Regions from separate parts of the Streptomyces sp. NPDC047706 genome, predicted to be linked through region 2. Evidence: predicted binding sites of a transcription regulator. Region 2 holds the regulator's gene; the other holds the start of a gene.

Region 1 (3,411 bases), on a different contig from region 2:
GCGCCGCTCCGCCGGGTCCTGGGCGGACTCGGGGACGTGGTGCGGCCGGCCGATCAGGTCCCGCAGGTGCTCGTCGGTGACGGTGAAGGGCAGCTTCCGCTCCCCCAGCTCGTGCTGGGCGGCGACCTTGCGCAGCAGCCGCGCGACGGACCGCTCCAGGTTGCGCACGCCCGCCTCGCGGGTGTACTCGCCGGCCAGCTTGCGCAGCGCGCTCTCGTCGAGGGTCACCTCGTCCTTCTCCAGCCCGGCGCGCTCCAGCTGACGCGGCACCAGGTGGTCGCGGGCGATGACGACCTTCTCGTCCTCCGTGTATCCGTCGAGGCGGACCAGCTCCATACGGTCCAGCAGCGCTTCCGGGATGGCCTCCAGCACGTTGGCGGTGGCCAGGAAGACCACGTCGGACAGGTCCAGTTCGACTTCGAGGTAGTGATCGCGGAACGTGTGGTTCTGCGCGGGGTCCAGGACCTCCAGCAGGGCGGCGGCCGGGTCGCCCCGGAAGTCGGAGCCCACCTTGTCGATCTCGTCGAGCAGCACGACCGGGTTCATCGACCCGGCCTCCTTGATGGCCCGGACGACACGGCCCGGCAGCGCGCCGACGTAGGTGCGCCGGTGTCCACGGATCTCGGCCTCGTCGCGCACGCCGCCGAGGGCGACCCGCACGAACTTGCGTCCCATGGCGTGCGCCACGGACTCGCCGAGGCTCGTCTTGCCGACGCCGGGCGGGCCGACCAGCGCCAGCACGGCACCGCCACGCCGCCCGCCGACGACACCGAGCCCCCGCTCGGCACGCCGCTTGCGCACCGCCAGGTACTCGGTGATCCGCTCCTTGACGTCCTCGAGGCCGGCGTGCTCGGCGTCCAGCACGGCCTTCGCGCCCTGGATGTCGTAGGCGTCCTCGGTCCGCTCGTTCCACGGCAGTTCGAGCACGGTGTCGAGCCAGGTGCGGATCCAGGAGCCCTCGGGCGACTGGTCCGAGGAACGCTCCAGCTTGTCGACCTCCTTGAGCGCGGCCTCACGGACCTTCCCGGGCAGGTCGGCGGCCTCGACGCGGGCCCGGTAGTCGTCCGGCTCCTCACCCTCCTGCTCGCCGTTCAGCTCGCGCAGCTCCTTGCGGACGGCTTCCAGCTGACGCCTCAGCAGGAACTCCCGCTGCTGCTTGTCGACGCCTTCCTGGACGTCCTTGGCGATGGTCTCGGCGACGTCCTGCTCGGCGATGTGGTCGCGCAGCTGCTGGGTGGCGAGCCTCAGCCGGGCCACCGGGTCGGCGGTCTCCAGCAGCTCGATCTTCTGGTCGAGGGTCAGGAAGGGCGAGTACCCCGAGTTGTCGGCGAGCGCGGACACGTCGTCGATGGCCTGGACCCGGTCGACGACCTGCCAGGCGCCGCGCTTCTTCAGCCAGGCGGAGGCCAGTGCCTTGTACTCCTTGACCAGTTCGGTCACGTGCCCGGGCAACGGGTCCGGAACGGTCTCGTCGACGCCGGTCCCCTCGACCCACAGCGCCGCACCCGGCCCGGTCGTCCCGGCGCCGATCCGCACCCGGCTCCGGCCCCGGATCAGGGCGCCCGGGTCGCCGTCGGCGAGCCGTCCGACCTGCTCGACCGTGCCGAGCACCCCGGTGGCCGTGTAACTGCCGTCGTTGCGCGGCACCAGCAGCACCCGGGGCTTGCCGGGCGTGGCACGGGCGGCGGCCTGCGCGGCCTCCACCGCGGCCCGGACGTCCGGGTCGCTCAGATCCAGCGGAACCACCATGCCGGGCAGGACGACCTCGCCGTCGAGCGGCAGCACGGGCAGGACGAGCGGAGTGAACGCCGTGGACTCAGCAGCCATGATCTTCCCTTCGGCAGTCAAGTTGAGCTATGCCGACTCAATGCTCGGACCTGACGCATTGTTCCCCCGGCCGCGTTCGCTATGAGCGATCAAGAGGAAGGGCTGGTGAGAGGCCGATGAGGAACGGCGCGGGACAGGAGGGCATCCGGCGAGCCCGTCCGTAACCCTCCGTCCACCCGGTCTCCGTGATTCCGTCAACATTCCGTCAGAGGAGTGCCAGGATGGACGGATGCCCACCCTCCACGACATCCCCGAAGTCCTGGACCGTCGCGACGGCCCCTACGGCGAGGTGGTACTGCGACGGCACGGTGCGCTGCTCCAGATCATCGCCAACGGCTGCTTCCTGATGGACACCTCCGACGGACGTTCGGAACGCCTGCTGGTCGACGCCGCGCGCGACGCACTCGGCGACCGTCCCGACCCGCACGTGCTGATCGGCGGCCTCGGCGTCGGATTCTCGCTCGCACATGCCGCGGGCAACCCGCGTTGGGGCCGGATCACGGTGGTCGAGCGGGAGCGCGCGGTCATCGACTGGCACCGCGAGGGGCCCTTTTCCATCATCTCGGGCAAAGCCCTGGCCGACCCGCGCACCCGGATCGTCGAAGCGGATCTGATCGATTACGTCAATGAGACTTGCGACACGTTCGACGCACTGTGCCTGGACATCGACAACGGGCCCGACTGGACCGTCACGGAGGCCAACTCGGGGCTGTACTCGAAGGCCGGACTCGCAGGCTGCGCACGGGTGTTGAGGCCCGGCGGGGTGCTCGCCGTATGGTCGGCGAAACCTTCCCCGGAATTTGAAGGAACCTTGCGGAATGCCGGTTTCCGGCATGTGCGTACCGAAGAGATCCCGGTTGCCCGGGGCGTTCCCGACGTCGTGCACCTCGGCGTACGACCTGAATAGCCGAGCTGCGGCGACTCCCCGTACTCTGCTTGCCTGACGCCGATCATTCAAGCGTCAATCGCAGTCATGGGATCACCCCACGGATTCCGGAAAGCACACTTCAGGGGCGGGCGATGGAGCAGACACACACCTCCCACAACGGCACTGCGGCGGCCACCCCGGGCGCTCAGCGCCGGGTTCTGGTGGTCGAGGACGACCCGACGATCGTCGACGCCATCGCGGCCCGCCTGCGCGCCGAGGGATTCCTCGTGCAGACCGCCGGTGACGGTCCGGCCGCCGTCGACACCGCCGAGGCATGGCAGCCCGATCTGCTGATCCTCGACATCATGCTGCCGGGCTTCGACGGCCTGGAGGTCTGCCGGCGTGTGCAGGCCCAGCGGCCGGTGCCGGTGCTGATGCTCACCGCGCGCGACGACGAGACCGACATGCTGGTGGGACTCGGCGTCGGCGCCGACGACTACATGACGAAGCCCTTCTCCATGCGTGAGCTGGCCGCACGCGTGCACGTGCTGCTGCGCCGCGTGGAGCGGGCCGCGGTCGCGGCCGCCACGCCCCGCAGCGGCATCCTGCGCCTCGGCGAGCTGGAGATCGACCACGCGCAGCGCCGGGTCCGGGTGCGCAGCGAGGACGTGCACCTCACGCCCACCGAGTTCGACCTGCTCGTATGCCTGGCGAAC
Region 2 (3,411 bases):
GCCGGCGGGGGTGTGCTCCGGCCCCCGCCAGGGTGGCCGCCGCCGGGCCACCGCGCCCGGGTCCGGCCCGGAAGAATGACCGAAGGGGCGGCGCGCCGCAGGCGCGAACCACCCCTTCACCCGTGCGCGGAAGCGGGCGCCGCTACCTGAGCCCGATCGCCGCGCAGGCTTCCTTGTACTCGGCCGTGCAGATGTCCGACACCTTGTGGATGCCGTCCGCGACGACGGTGTCCTTGATGTTCTCCCGGGTCAGCGCGACCACCGACACCAGCTGGGCCGGGATGCCCTTGTGGGTCGGGCTGTCGACCCGGTCGCGGGCGAGGGCGTCGAACTGGATGTCCCTGCTCTGCACCTTGGCCACGGCCATCTCGGCGGCGGCCTCGGCCTCCTGCGGGTAGGACTTGTAGACGCTCATGTACTGCTCGCCGGAGACGATCCGCTGCACGCCCGCGAGTTCCGCGTCCTGCCCGGTGATCGGCGGCAGTTCGGTCACGCCGGCCGCCTCCATCGCCTTGATGACGCCGCCCGCCATGCCGTCGTTGGCGGAGTAGACGGCGACGATGTTGTCCTTGCCGATCTTCTGGATCGCCTCGGCCATGTTGGCCTCGGCGTTCTCCGGCTTCCAGTCCTTGGTGTCGAAGGACTGGGCGATCGTCACCTTGCCGCTCAGCTCGGACAGCGCGCCCTGCTTGAACTGCTTGGCGTTCGGGTCGGTGGGCGAGCCGTTCATCATGACGATCTTGTCGGAGCTGTCGATCTCGCTGCCCAGCGCGTCGATCAGGGACCGGCCCTGGACCTCGCCTACGAGTTCGTTGTCGAAGGAGATGTAGGCGTCGATGGGGCCCTCGGCGAGCCGGTCGTAGGCGATGACCGGGATGCCCGCCTCCTTGGCCTTCTCCACACCGCCCGCGATGGCGTGCGCGTCCACGGCGTCCAGCAGGATGACGTCGACCTGTTCGTCGATCATCTGCTGCATCTGGCTGGCCTGCTTGTTGGCGTCCGCGTCGGCGTTGGCGTACCGGACCTCGCCCTGGTTCTTGGTGAGGACGGCCACCCGCTCCTTGATGATGGGGTAGTCGAACTTGTCGTAGCGCGTGTTCGCCGTCTCGGGCAGCAGCAGGCCCACGGTGATGTCGTTGCCCTTGGTGGGGCTCGCGTCGCTGCTTTCCCCCGTCGCCCCCAGCACGCCACAGCCTGTCAGCGACAGGGTCAACGACGAGGCGACCACGGATATGGCGATACGACGACGCATGGATGAGCCCACTTCTGCTGCTTCCGGAGGTGGCCGCGGCGTTGCGGCCCGGATGACTGAAAAGCCAACGCGTCGGCGCCCCTCAGCGTCAAGGGGAATCACTTAACGAGATGGCAACATCACGTTCCGCTTAGCTCGTGGACACACCGCGAAACCCTCTCCCGAGAGCCTTCACCAGCCCTCCACCCACGAGGAGTTGGGACGCTCCGCTCGATGCCCGCAGCGAGCACCGGGGCGTGGCCCGGGGCCGGGCACCGAGGTCGCCGGACGGGCAGAACGCGTTCACGGCGGACCGGCCCGCTGACCGTGCGGTTGCCGGACCAGCCCCCGAACTCCGCCTCACGGCCGGCCGGAACAGGAAGAAGGGGCCCGGAGGTTCGCCCTCCCGGCCCCTTCGTCGTCGGTGTCGCGCCACGTCGGTCAGTCCGACGGCTGCTGCCGCTTCGGCCGCCACACCACCAGCGCGCTGGTCTGCTGCACCTCCTGGTACGGCACCAGGTCGCGCCGGTAGGAGGCGTGCACCGCGGCCTCACGCTGCTGCATGGCCGCCGCCGCGCCGTCCAGCGCGGCCTGCATCTCCGCGACGCGGGACTGGAGCGCCGCGACCTGGTTCTCCAGTTCGATGATGCGTTTGATGCCGGCCAGGTTGATGCCCTCGTCCTGCGACAACTGCTGCACCTGGCGCAGCAGTTCGATGTCACGGGCCGAGTAGCGGCGGCCGCGCCCGGCCGTGCGGTCCGGAGACACCAGCCCCAGCCGGTCGTACTGGCGCAGGGTCTGCGGGTGCAGGCCGGACAGCTGGGCCGCCACCGAGATGACGTAGACCGGGGTCTCCTCGGTCAGCTCATAGGGGTTGCGTCGACGGCCGTTGATGTCCATGGCTTCACTCATGCTCCCTTCGCGGCCTGGAACAGCTCCGCCCGCGGGTCCTCGCCCGCGGTCGCCTCGCGATACGCCTCCAGCGCGTCACGAGCCTTCCCCGTCAGGTCCTGCGGAACACTCACCTCGACGGTGACCAGCAGATCGCCGCGGGTGCCGTCCTTGCGGACCGCGCCCTTGCCCCGGGCCCGCATCGTGCGGCCGTTGGGGGTGCCCGGCGGCAGCTTGAGCGTGACCGAAGGGCCGCCCAGGGTGGGGACCTTGACCTCGCCTCCGAGGGCCGCCTCGGTGAACGTCACCGGGACGGTGACGGTGAGGTTGTCGCCCTTGCGGCCGAAGACGGGGTGCTCCTTGACATGGACGACCACGTAGAGGTCGCCCGCCGGGCCGCCCCGCTCACCGGGCGCGCCCTTGCCACGCAGCCGGATCCGCTGGCCGTCCGACACCCCGGCCGGGATGCGCACCTGCATGGTGCGGGACGACTTGGCGCGTCCGCTGCCCTTGCAGACCTCGCAGGGGTTCTCCGCGATCAGACCGCGGCCCTTGCAGTCGGGGCACGGGTCGGTGAGGGAGAAACCGCCGCCGGAGCCGCGCGCCACCTGGCCGGTGCCGACGCACGTCGGGCACACGCGGGGTGTGCCGTTGGCGTCGCCGGTGCCGGAGCAGGCCTTGCACGGCGCCTGCGAGGACATCCGCAGCGGGACCGTCGCGCCCTCGATCGCCTCGGTGAAGCTGAGGGTGACCTCGGACTCGATGTCCTGGCCGCGGCGCGGCTGGGTCCGGGTGCCGGTCGTCGCGCCGCCCCGGTTGAACAGGCCCCCGAAGACGTCGCCGAGTCCGCCGCCGAAGCCCCCGCCCGCTCCCCCGCCGCCGCCCGCTCCCCCGCCCTGGGCGCCTCCGAAGAGGTCGCCCAGGTCGAAGTTGAAGGTGCCGCCGCCGGCGCCGGGGCCCGGGCGGAAGCCGCCGTTGCCGAACAGCGCGCGGGCCTCGTCGTACTCCTTGCGCTTCTTGGCGTCGCCGAGGACGTCGTTCGCCTCGGAGATCTCCTTGAAGCGTTCCTCGGCCTTGACGTTGCCCTTGTTGGCGTCCGGGTGGAACTCGCGGGCGAGCTTGCGGTACGCCTTCTTGATCTCGGCCTCGGTGGCGTCCTTGGGGACGCCGAGGACCTTGTAGTAGTCCTTCTCGATGAAGTCCTTGGTGCTCATCCTCGACGTCCCTCCTCTCTCATCCGTTCAACGTCAGCCCTCGTCCGGGCCACCGCTCTCCTTGTCGTCGGCCTT

The links. The regulator HspR, encoded in region 2, represses chaperone genes until heat shock. The targets are predictions, from matches to a motif close to TTGAGNNNNNNNNNCTCAA.
Region 1: a site for HspR is predicted at 1,850-1,868, ahead of lon (endopeptidase La). Genes of this name have one in related genera too.

The regions. Positions count from the first base shown of each region.
Region 1 is NZ_JBIDCW010000005.1:137,943-141,353, forward strand. It holds gene lon (endopeptidase La) at 1-1,827, opposite strand, end outside; gene ACGF8A_RS07925 (spermidine synthase) at 2,057-2,734, shown strand; gene ACGF8A_RS07930 (response regulator transcription factor) at 2,848-3,411, shown strand, end outside.
Region 2 is NZ_JBIDCW010000002.1:231,433-234,843, reverse strand. It holds gene ACGF8A_RS03000 (substrate-binding domain-containing protein) at 143-1,252, opposite strand; gene ACGF8A_RS02995 (heat shock protein transcriptional repressor HspR) at 1,673-2,125, opposite strand; gene dnaJ (molecular chaperone DnaJ) at 2,140-3,336, opposite strand; gene grpE (nucleotide exchange factor GrpE) at 3,370-3,411, opposite strand, start outside.